DNA from 2 places in the [Rhizobium] kunmingense genome. Region 1 is predicted to be linked to the other one. Evidence: riboswitches for the same ligand, from Rfam matches in the RefSeq annotation. Region 1 holds a riboswitch; the other holds the start of a gene.
The links. Region 1 has a riboswitch for thiamine pyrophosphate ahead of AC0JZ4_RS18595 (ABC transporter permease). Riboswitches for the same ligand answer to the same signal wherever they lie in the genome.
Positions count from the first base shown of each region.

Region 1 (3,398 bases):
TGTCGAGGTCATCCATAACCCTGCAAATGTCGATCTTGAATACGCCAGCTCCCTGCCACATCGCCACACCGTGTTCGAGGCAATAGGCGCGCATTTGGCAAATCAGATTCGTCCGGGCCGATACCAGTCGGCTGCGAACTCGATGCAGCATCTGCAGGTCGACCTGATCAGCTTGCTTGATGCCGACAAAACGCATCGTTGGCCGTGTTGCGGCCTCTGCGATTGCGGCGGCATCGATGATGTCATTCTTGTTCGACTTCACATAGGGCTTCACGAACTGGGCGGGAATAATCCGTACAGAGTGCCCCATCGCTCGCAGTTTGCGTGCGAGCCATTGTGATCCGGGGCAAGCTTCCATTCCCACCAGCGTCCGGGAAGCTCGCTCGAAGAATTGGAGCTGTGTCTCGCGCCGAAACTTCACACGCTGAACGATTGCCCCTGTTGGGTCGAGACCGACAACGTGAAACAGGTTCTTCCCTATGTCTATTCCAAAACAGCGCATTCACACGGTTGATTGCGTTCCATCACTAGGCCCTCCTATAGCCTGTATCCGCTATCCTCTCCGGAGACAGGGCGGACCATCCCATTAGCTTTCAGGCCTGCTCGCAAGCGGGAGATGGTGAAAGGTATGTGTCAGGACTGGGTGGTCTCGGCCCGGCGTGCTTGTGGAGCGCTTAACTTCAATCGCTCGACCCACCACTACACCTCCCAACCGCGCCGACAAGAACGGCGTCTTTTGTTGCGGTCGGGTTGACCGACTTCGCCACGTTGAAATCGTGTCTGATAGCTCCGCACGTTCAGCTATCGGAGTGGCTTGGATAGCCTCTGCGCTTAGAACGGGAATTTTCGAATTGTCTGCCGCCGCTTTGCACGCGTCGGGCGCGAGATCAGCTGTACCTTCTGCCCACGCCAGTGCGTCGCAATTTTTCCGCTAAAACGAGGCGTTTGGCGAGCGCTTCTTCGCGATCTTTCGTGCCTAGCGCGATGCGAACTTGCTTCTTGCCCTTAAACCGAAGCTCTCGCCCCTTAGGAACAGGATAACAGAACGACAACCAACCGTTTCGCTCCTATAATTTAATGCCGTAATTTGTTTCCAACGAAATTCTTGCGCTCTCTCGGCGACCAATATTAAATGTATTATTTTGGGGATGTAGCTCGACACAAAAAACCATAACACACAACAACATATCTCGCCGCCCATCACTTTTTTACTCGACCTCATTTGATTTCAATTTCGTCCAGCGTCATTTCAAAAGCCAAACATTCACATAAACACGCACATTTCCCGGAGTTTTCCGCGAGTGTTAGCATTCTGTTGCACAGGCGATTGACACAAAACCTGTTATATTCCACAACTTACGCATTCCGAGGGGTGCGCCGTATGGCGCTGAGATAGCGATTAGCTGAACCCTTATTTCACCTGATCCGGGTCATACCGGCGTAGGAACGGAAACGGCGCGATTGTGCACCACTTTCTTATTCTCCGCTCGCCTGGATCTCCATGATATCGCTGTCAGGAGATCAGCCATGCTTTGTATTTCGAAGAAAAAACTAGCCCGATGGCCATTGTGGTCCGATGGCTGCACGTCACGCAACTGACATGCAGCTTCGGTTTGCAGCCTGCGGGCTTCTTTTGCTGCTGGCGATCTGGCTGGCAGCCGTGGAGCTGTTCGCTCCACCTCGCTACCTGTTGCCCTCGCCGCTTGCCGTAGCACAGGCATTGTCGCGCCAGGGCAGCTTCCTTGCCCATCATGCGCTGATCACACTCGCAGAAATATTTGCGGGCCTGCTGTTCGGCAGCATTTTTGGCGCGTTGGTGGCCTTTGTGGTGATGGCATTGCCACGCGCCGGCAGGCTTGTCTGGCCGATGGTCCTCGTCCTCCAGGCCTTCCCCGTTTTTGTGCTTGCTCCGTTGCTGGTACTCTGGCTGGGATTCGGCATGGCCTCGAAGGTGGCGATGACGACGATCGTCATCTTCTTCCCCGTAGCATCATCCTTCGCCGATGGCCTGAGGCGAACCGAACCTGTGCTGCTTGAGGCCGCCGCGCTGACGAGAGCGACGCCCTGGCAGGTTCTGGTTCGGTTGAGGCTGCCGCTTGCCATCCCGTCGCTGGTATCCGGTCTACGCGTGGCCGTGCCGCTGGCGCCGCTCGGCGCCGTCATCGGCGAATGGGTCGGCGCCTCCGCCGGCCTGGGCTTCGTCATGGTTCAGGCCAACGCGCGCATGCAAACCGATATCGTCTTTGCCGCCATGGCGATCCTGGCACTGACCAGCGTCAGCCTGCGACTGATCTTCGACCGCCTGACAAGGGGACATCCCCATTGGGCTACAGAGACCGATCCCATAACACTGTTTTCATCCTGAGGAGAGACGACAAACAATGAAACGGACCCTGTTGGCAATCGCCATTGCCATATTCACCAGCCTCAATGCCTCCGCCGCCCATGCCGCAGAAAAGCTGACGGTCATGCTCGAATGGTTCGTCAACCCGGACCATGCCCCACTCGTCATCGCCGCACGCAACGGTTATTTCGAAGCCGTCGGCCTGGACGTCGAACTGGTGCCGCCCGCCGATCCGTCGACGGTTCCGCGGCTCGTGGCGGCGGGCCAGGCCGATGTCGGCATTCATTACCAGCCGAACCTCTATCTCGACCGCGCCGCCGGCCTGCCACTGAAGCGCTTCGGCACGCTGGTCGAAACACCGCTGAACACCGTCACCGTGCTGGCCGATGGTCCGATCAAAAGCCTGAAGGACCTGCGCGGCAAGAAGATCGGCTTTTCCGTAACCGGCTTCGAGGACGCGATGCTGAAACGCATGCTGGAGGGTGAAGGCCTGAGCCTTGAGGATGTCGAGCTGATCAATGTCAACTTCGCGCTGTCGCCGTCACTAATCGGCGGAAAGGTCGATGCCACGCTTGGCGGCTTTCGCAACTTCGAACTGACGCAGATGCGCATCGAGGGCCATGAAGGCCGTTCGTTCTTCCCCGAGGAACATGGCGTGCCGGTCTATGACGAGCTGATCTTCGTCACTCGTGACGCGCTGATCGCCGATCCGCGCTTGCCACCCTTTCTCGAAGCCGTCGAGAAGGCTGCGATCTTCCTGACCAATCACCCCGATGACGCGTGGAAACTCTTCATCGCCGCCTATCCCAGTCTCGACGATACGCTCAACCGGCAGGCCTTTATCGATACGCTACCGCGTTTTGCCAAACGCCCCGCAGCGCTCGATCGCCGCCGGTACCAGCGTTTCGGCGACTTCATGCAGACAAGCGGTCTCATCCAACAGGCGCCGCCCGTCGAAGACATCGCACTGGAGATCCGCTGACCATGACGCAGACATTCCCGACAGCGGAACAAGCCGCCGACCTTCTGCAGCGCGTGCGCGCGCGGCGCCCTA
Region 1 covers NZ_CDRNXG010000002.1:63,970-67,367, reverse strand. The annotation lists gene AC0JZ4_RS18605 (IS110 family RNA-guided transposase) at 1-502, opposite strand, end outside; partial or broken gene AC0JZ4_RS18600 (IS3 family transposase) at 590-736, shown strand; TPP riboswitch at 1,359-1,464, shown strand; gene AC0JZ4_RS18595 (ABC transporter permease) at 1,601-2,365, shown strand; gene AC0JZ4_RS18590 (ABC transporter substrate-binding protein) at 2,382-3,326, shown strand; gene AC0JZ4_RS18585 (hydroxyethylthiazole kinase) at 3,329-3,398, shown strand, end outside.

Region 2 (3,398 bases), on a different contig from region 1:
GAAGCGGAAGATCGACAACGGCCTCATGCCGAGGCTTGCGGATAAAAGCCAGTATTCCGCCGGCAGTCTTTCGAGAACGGCAAGCAGCAGCCGAACGGCGAGCGGTATGTTGAAGAACGTGTGGGCAAGCAGAATGCCGGAAAGTCCGTAGACGCTGACGGGCTGTTCCAGCCCCGCCGAGGTCAGCCAGCCGTTGAGAAGGCCCTGCCTACCCCAGACGCCCAGCAGGCCGAGCGCGCCGACCAGTGCCGGCAGGCCCATAGGCAGTGCCATCAGCCGGATGATCCAGATACGGCCGGGAAAATACGGCCGGCGGGCCAGCGCCAGTGCGACGGGAATGGCGGCCAGGACGGAGAGCAGCGTCGAGAGCGTCGCCTGCCAGAGAGTGAAACGCAGTATGCGCCAGGTATAGGCCGAGAAAAGCTGGGACGAGGATCGATCGCCGTCCCAGGCAAGCAGGGTTGCAACCGCCGTCCCGACGAACAGTGCCACGGCGACAAGTACTGTAAGGCCTGCTCCCACACTCCTTCGTCTCTGGGCTTTCGTCAGCACATGCAAAGGCTTCTGTCCCTGCTCAGTTCATCGCGGACGGTTCAGTTGCGGCTCATGGCGGCAAGCCATTCGTCGATCCACGCCTGGCGGTTTTTCGCCACGTCGTCAGCGCCGATAAGCCATGTTCTGGTCGGCTGGACGAGCTTGCCGAACGCTTCCGGCAGAGGACGGGAGGGAGCTGCCGCGGGCATCATCCAGTTGCTGGTGGGAAGGATGTCCTGTGCCGTTGGCGAAATGAGAAAGGCGAGAAACTGCTTCGCCAGATCCCTGTCCTTTGCCTGTCTCAGCATGCCGGCCACTTCTATCTGGATATAATGGCCATCGGAGAAGGCTGCGGCCTGATAGCGCTCGCTGTTCTCCTCGACCATGTGATAGGCGGGCGAGGTGGTGTAGGAGAGCACCATCGGGACTTCGCCCTTGGTGAACAGGCCGTAGGCTTCCGACCAGCCGGGTGTGACGGTGAGCACCCGCTGCTTCAGTTTTGCCCATGCCTCCGGCGCCTTGTCGCCATAGGCCGCCTTGACCCAGAGCAGCAGGCCGAGGCCCGGCGTCGAGGTGCGCGGGTCCTGTATGGCGATCTTCTGCGACGGATCGCCCTCGACCAACTCTTTCAGGCTTTTCGGCGGGGCCTTGATCGTCTCCGTATCGTAGACGACGGCGAAATGGCCGTAGTCGTAAGGGACGAATGTGTCGTCGGCGTAGTTTCCCGGCACCTTGAGGTCGCTCGTATCGATGCCGGCCGGCTGGAAAAGGCCGGTCGCCTTGGCCTCCGAGATCAGGCTGGTGTCGAGGCCGAGCGCGATGTCTGCCTCGGAGCCTTCACCCTCGAGCTTGAGGCGTGTCAGAAGTGCGACGCCATCGGCCACGCCGACGAAATTGACGGTGCAGGCGCAGGTCTCCTCAAAGGCTGCCTTGATCTTCGGGCCTGGTCCCCAGTCGGAAGTGAAGCTCTCATAGGTGTAGACGGTCAGCGTCCTGTCTTCGGCAATCGCGGCCGGAGCCGATGCGAACGCGGCGATCGCCGCCAGAACCATGCAAGAAATCCCGCGCATCAGCGCCTCCTCATAACTTTGAAATGGGGAATAGGCGCTGGTGATAGAGCCGTCTAATCCCTCCGCCGGTGTTAGCCGGATCAGGTTCCGCGGGTTGGCGTCAAGCCTCTCAGCCCTGCAAAGCAAGGCACCCCGTTAGAGCGTGCAAAGATGTAGCGGTCTCACCCGAAACTGGCAAGAGGGTGCGATGTCGGCATGAGAGGCCCTGAGCGGGCGACCGGGCAGTCGGGGGAATTAGCCGCCGGACATGTCCATGTACATGATCTCCCACACATGGCCGTCGAGATCCTGGAAGCTGCAGCCGTACATGGGCCCCATTTCCATATTCGGCTTCCACTCCGCGCCGCCGGCTGCGAGCGCCTTGCGCTTGAAATCATCGACTTCGTCCCGGCTTGAAGCGGACAGGCAGTTCAGCACTTCCTTCGTCGTCTTCGCGTCCGAGATCGTGCCGTTGATGAAGCCCTTGAACTTTTCATGGGTCAGAAGCATCACGTAGATCTGCTCGCTGACGATCATGCAGCTTGCGGTGTCGTCGGAAAAGTCGGGGTTCTTCCTGAAGCTAAGCGCCGTGTAGAAGGCGGTCGAAGCGGCCAGGTCGGCCACCGGCAAGTTCACGAAAATCATGCGCATACAATATTCCTCCTCGTCCGGCTTGTTCGACGCCCGCATGGCGTCGTCTCCTTCCAACGAGGCAAGATGATGCGCCGATCCGACAAGTCCATGCCGGACCCTCCGATTTTATCGGCTATTGCCCTGGAATACTTTCAGCTCGCGCGGCACGACGGCCATACCGCCCAGCCTGTTGGCGAGGGCGTATTCGACGGTTTTCTCGATGACCTCGGGCATGACGGGCTTGGTGAGCACGCCGAGCGCACCATCGACGCCATCCTCGACCTGTTCAGGATTGGCCGTCATGAAGACGACCGTCAGGCCGTATTCTGCCGCCAGCTCTCGTCCGAGATCCGGGCCGGTGCGGCCATCGGAGAGATTGACGTCGACAAAGGCGATATCGGCATAGGGCGCAAGCTCGATTGCGTGCTTACGGCCTCCGGCAAAACCGGCCACCTTCAAGCCCATCTGTTCTATGGTGTCGGCGAGATCGAGGGCGATGAGAAACTCGTCCTCGATGATTAGAACCCGTTGGTCCATTGCCTCGCTGGCCTGCCGACGACGCGATACATTTGTCAGCATTTGCGCACCTCCACAGCTCATTACGGTTCGTTTCACTGACTGTCGTCAGCAGTATCTAATGCTGACGGTCTGATGAGCGAACGCGGCGAACAGAGGATTGTTCCGGCGCGAGACAGTGTTTTTCAGAAGTAACTAATTGTTAATACTAATAATCCGTTACTTTTTTGCTATCCCTCTATTTCTTCACGCAGCATTTCCAGTTCCAGCCATTCCTCTTCCATGGCGGTTACTTTTTGACGCAGATTTTCCATTTCGCCGGCGAGCTTGTTGAAGGTCGCGGGGTCCTTGGTGAAGAGGTTCGGGTCGGCCATCTTCTTTTCGCGCAGGGCGATCTCGCCTTCTGCCTTTTCCATTTCCTTCGGCAGGTTTTCGAGCGCGAATTTCTGCTTGAAGGAAAGCTTGCCCCTGGTCTTCGGCGCATCCGGGACGGATGTTTCCGGCTTTGGTTTTTCCGCAGCCTTTTCGGCCCTGCGCCGCTCTTCCTGGGCGCCCTTGCGCTGCGCGAGCATGTCCGTGTAGCCGCCGGCATACTCGATCCAGCGACCGTCCGGTGCATCAGGGTTGGCCGGCGCGATCGTCGAGGTGACGGTGCGGTCGAGGAAA
Region 2 covers NZ_CDRNXG010000001.1:1,416,811-1,420,208, forward strand. The annotation lists gene thiP (thiamine/thiamine pyrophosphate ABC transporter permease) at 1-552, opposite strand, end outside; gene thiB (thiamine ABC transporter substrate binding subunit) at 594-1,604, opposite strand; TPP riboswitch at 1,645-1,749, opposite strand; gene AC0JZ4_RS06845 (VOC family protein) at 1,839-2,234, opposite strand; gene AC0JZ4_RS06850 (response regulator) at 2,343-2,795, opposite strand; gene AC0JZ4_RS06855 (ABC-F family ATP-binding cassette domain-containing protein) at 2,963-3,398, opposite strand, start outside.
Region 2: another riboswitch for thiamine pyrophosphate. It lies ahead of thiB (thiamine ABC transporter substrate binding subunit); the one in region 1 lies ahead of AC0JZ4_RS18595 (ABC transporter permease).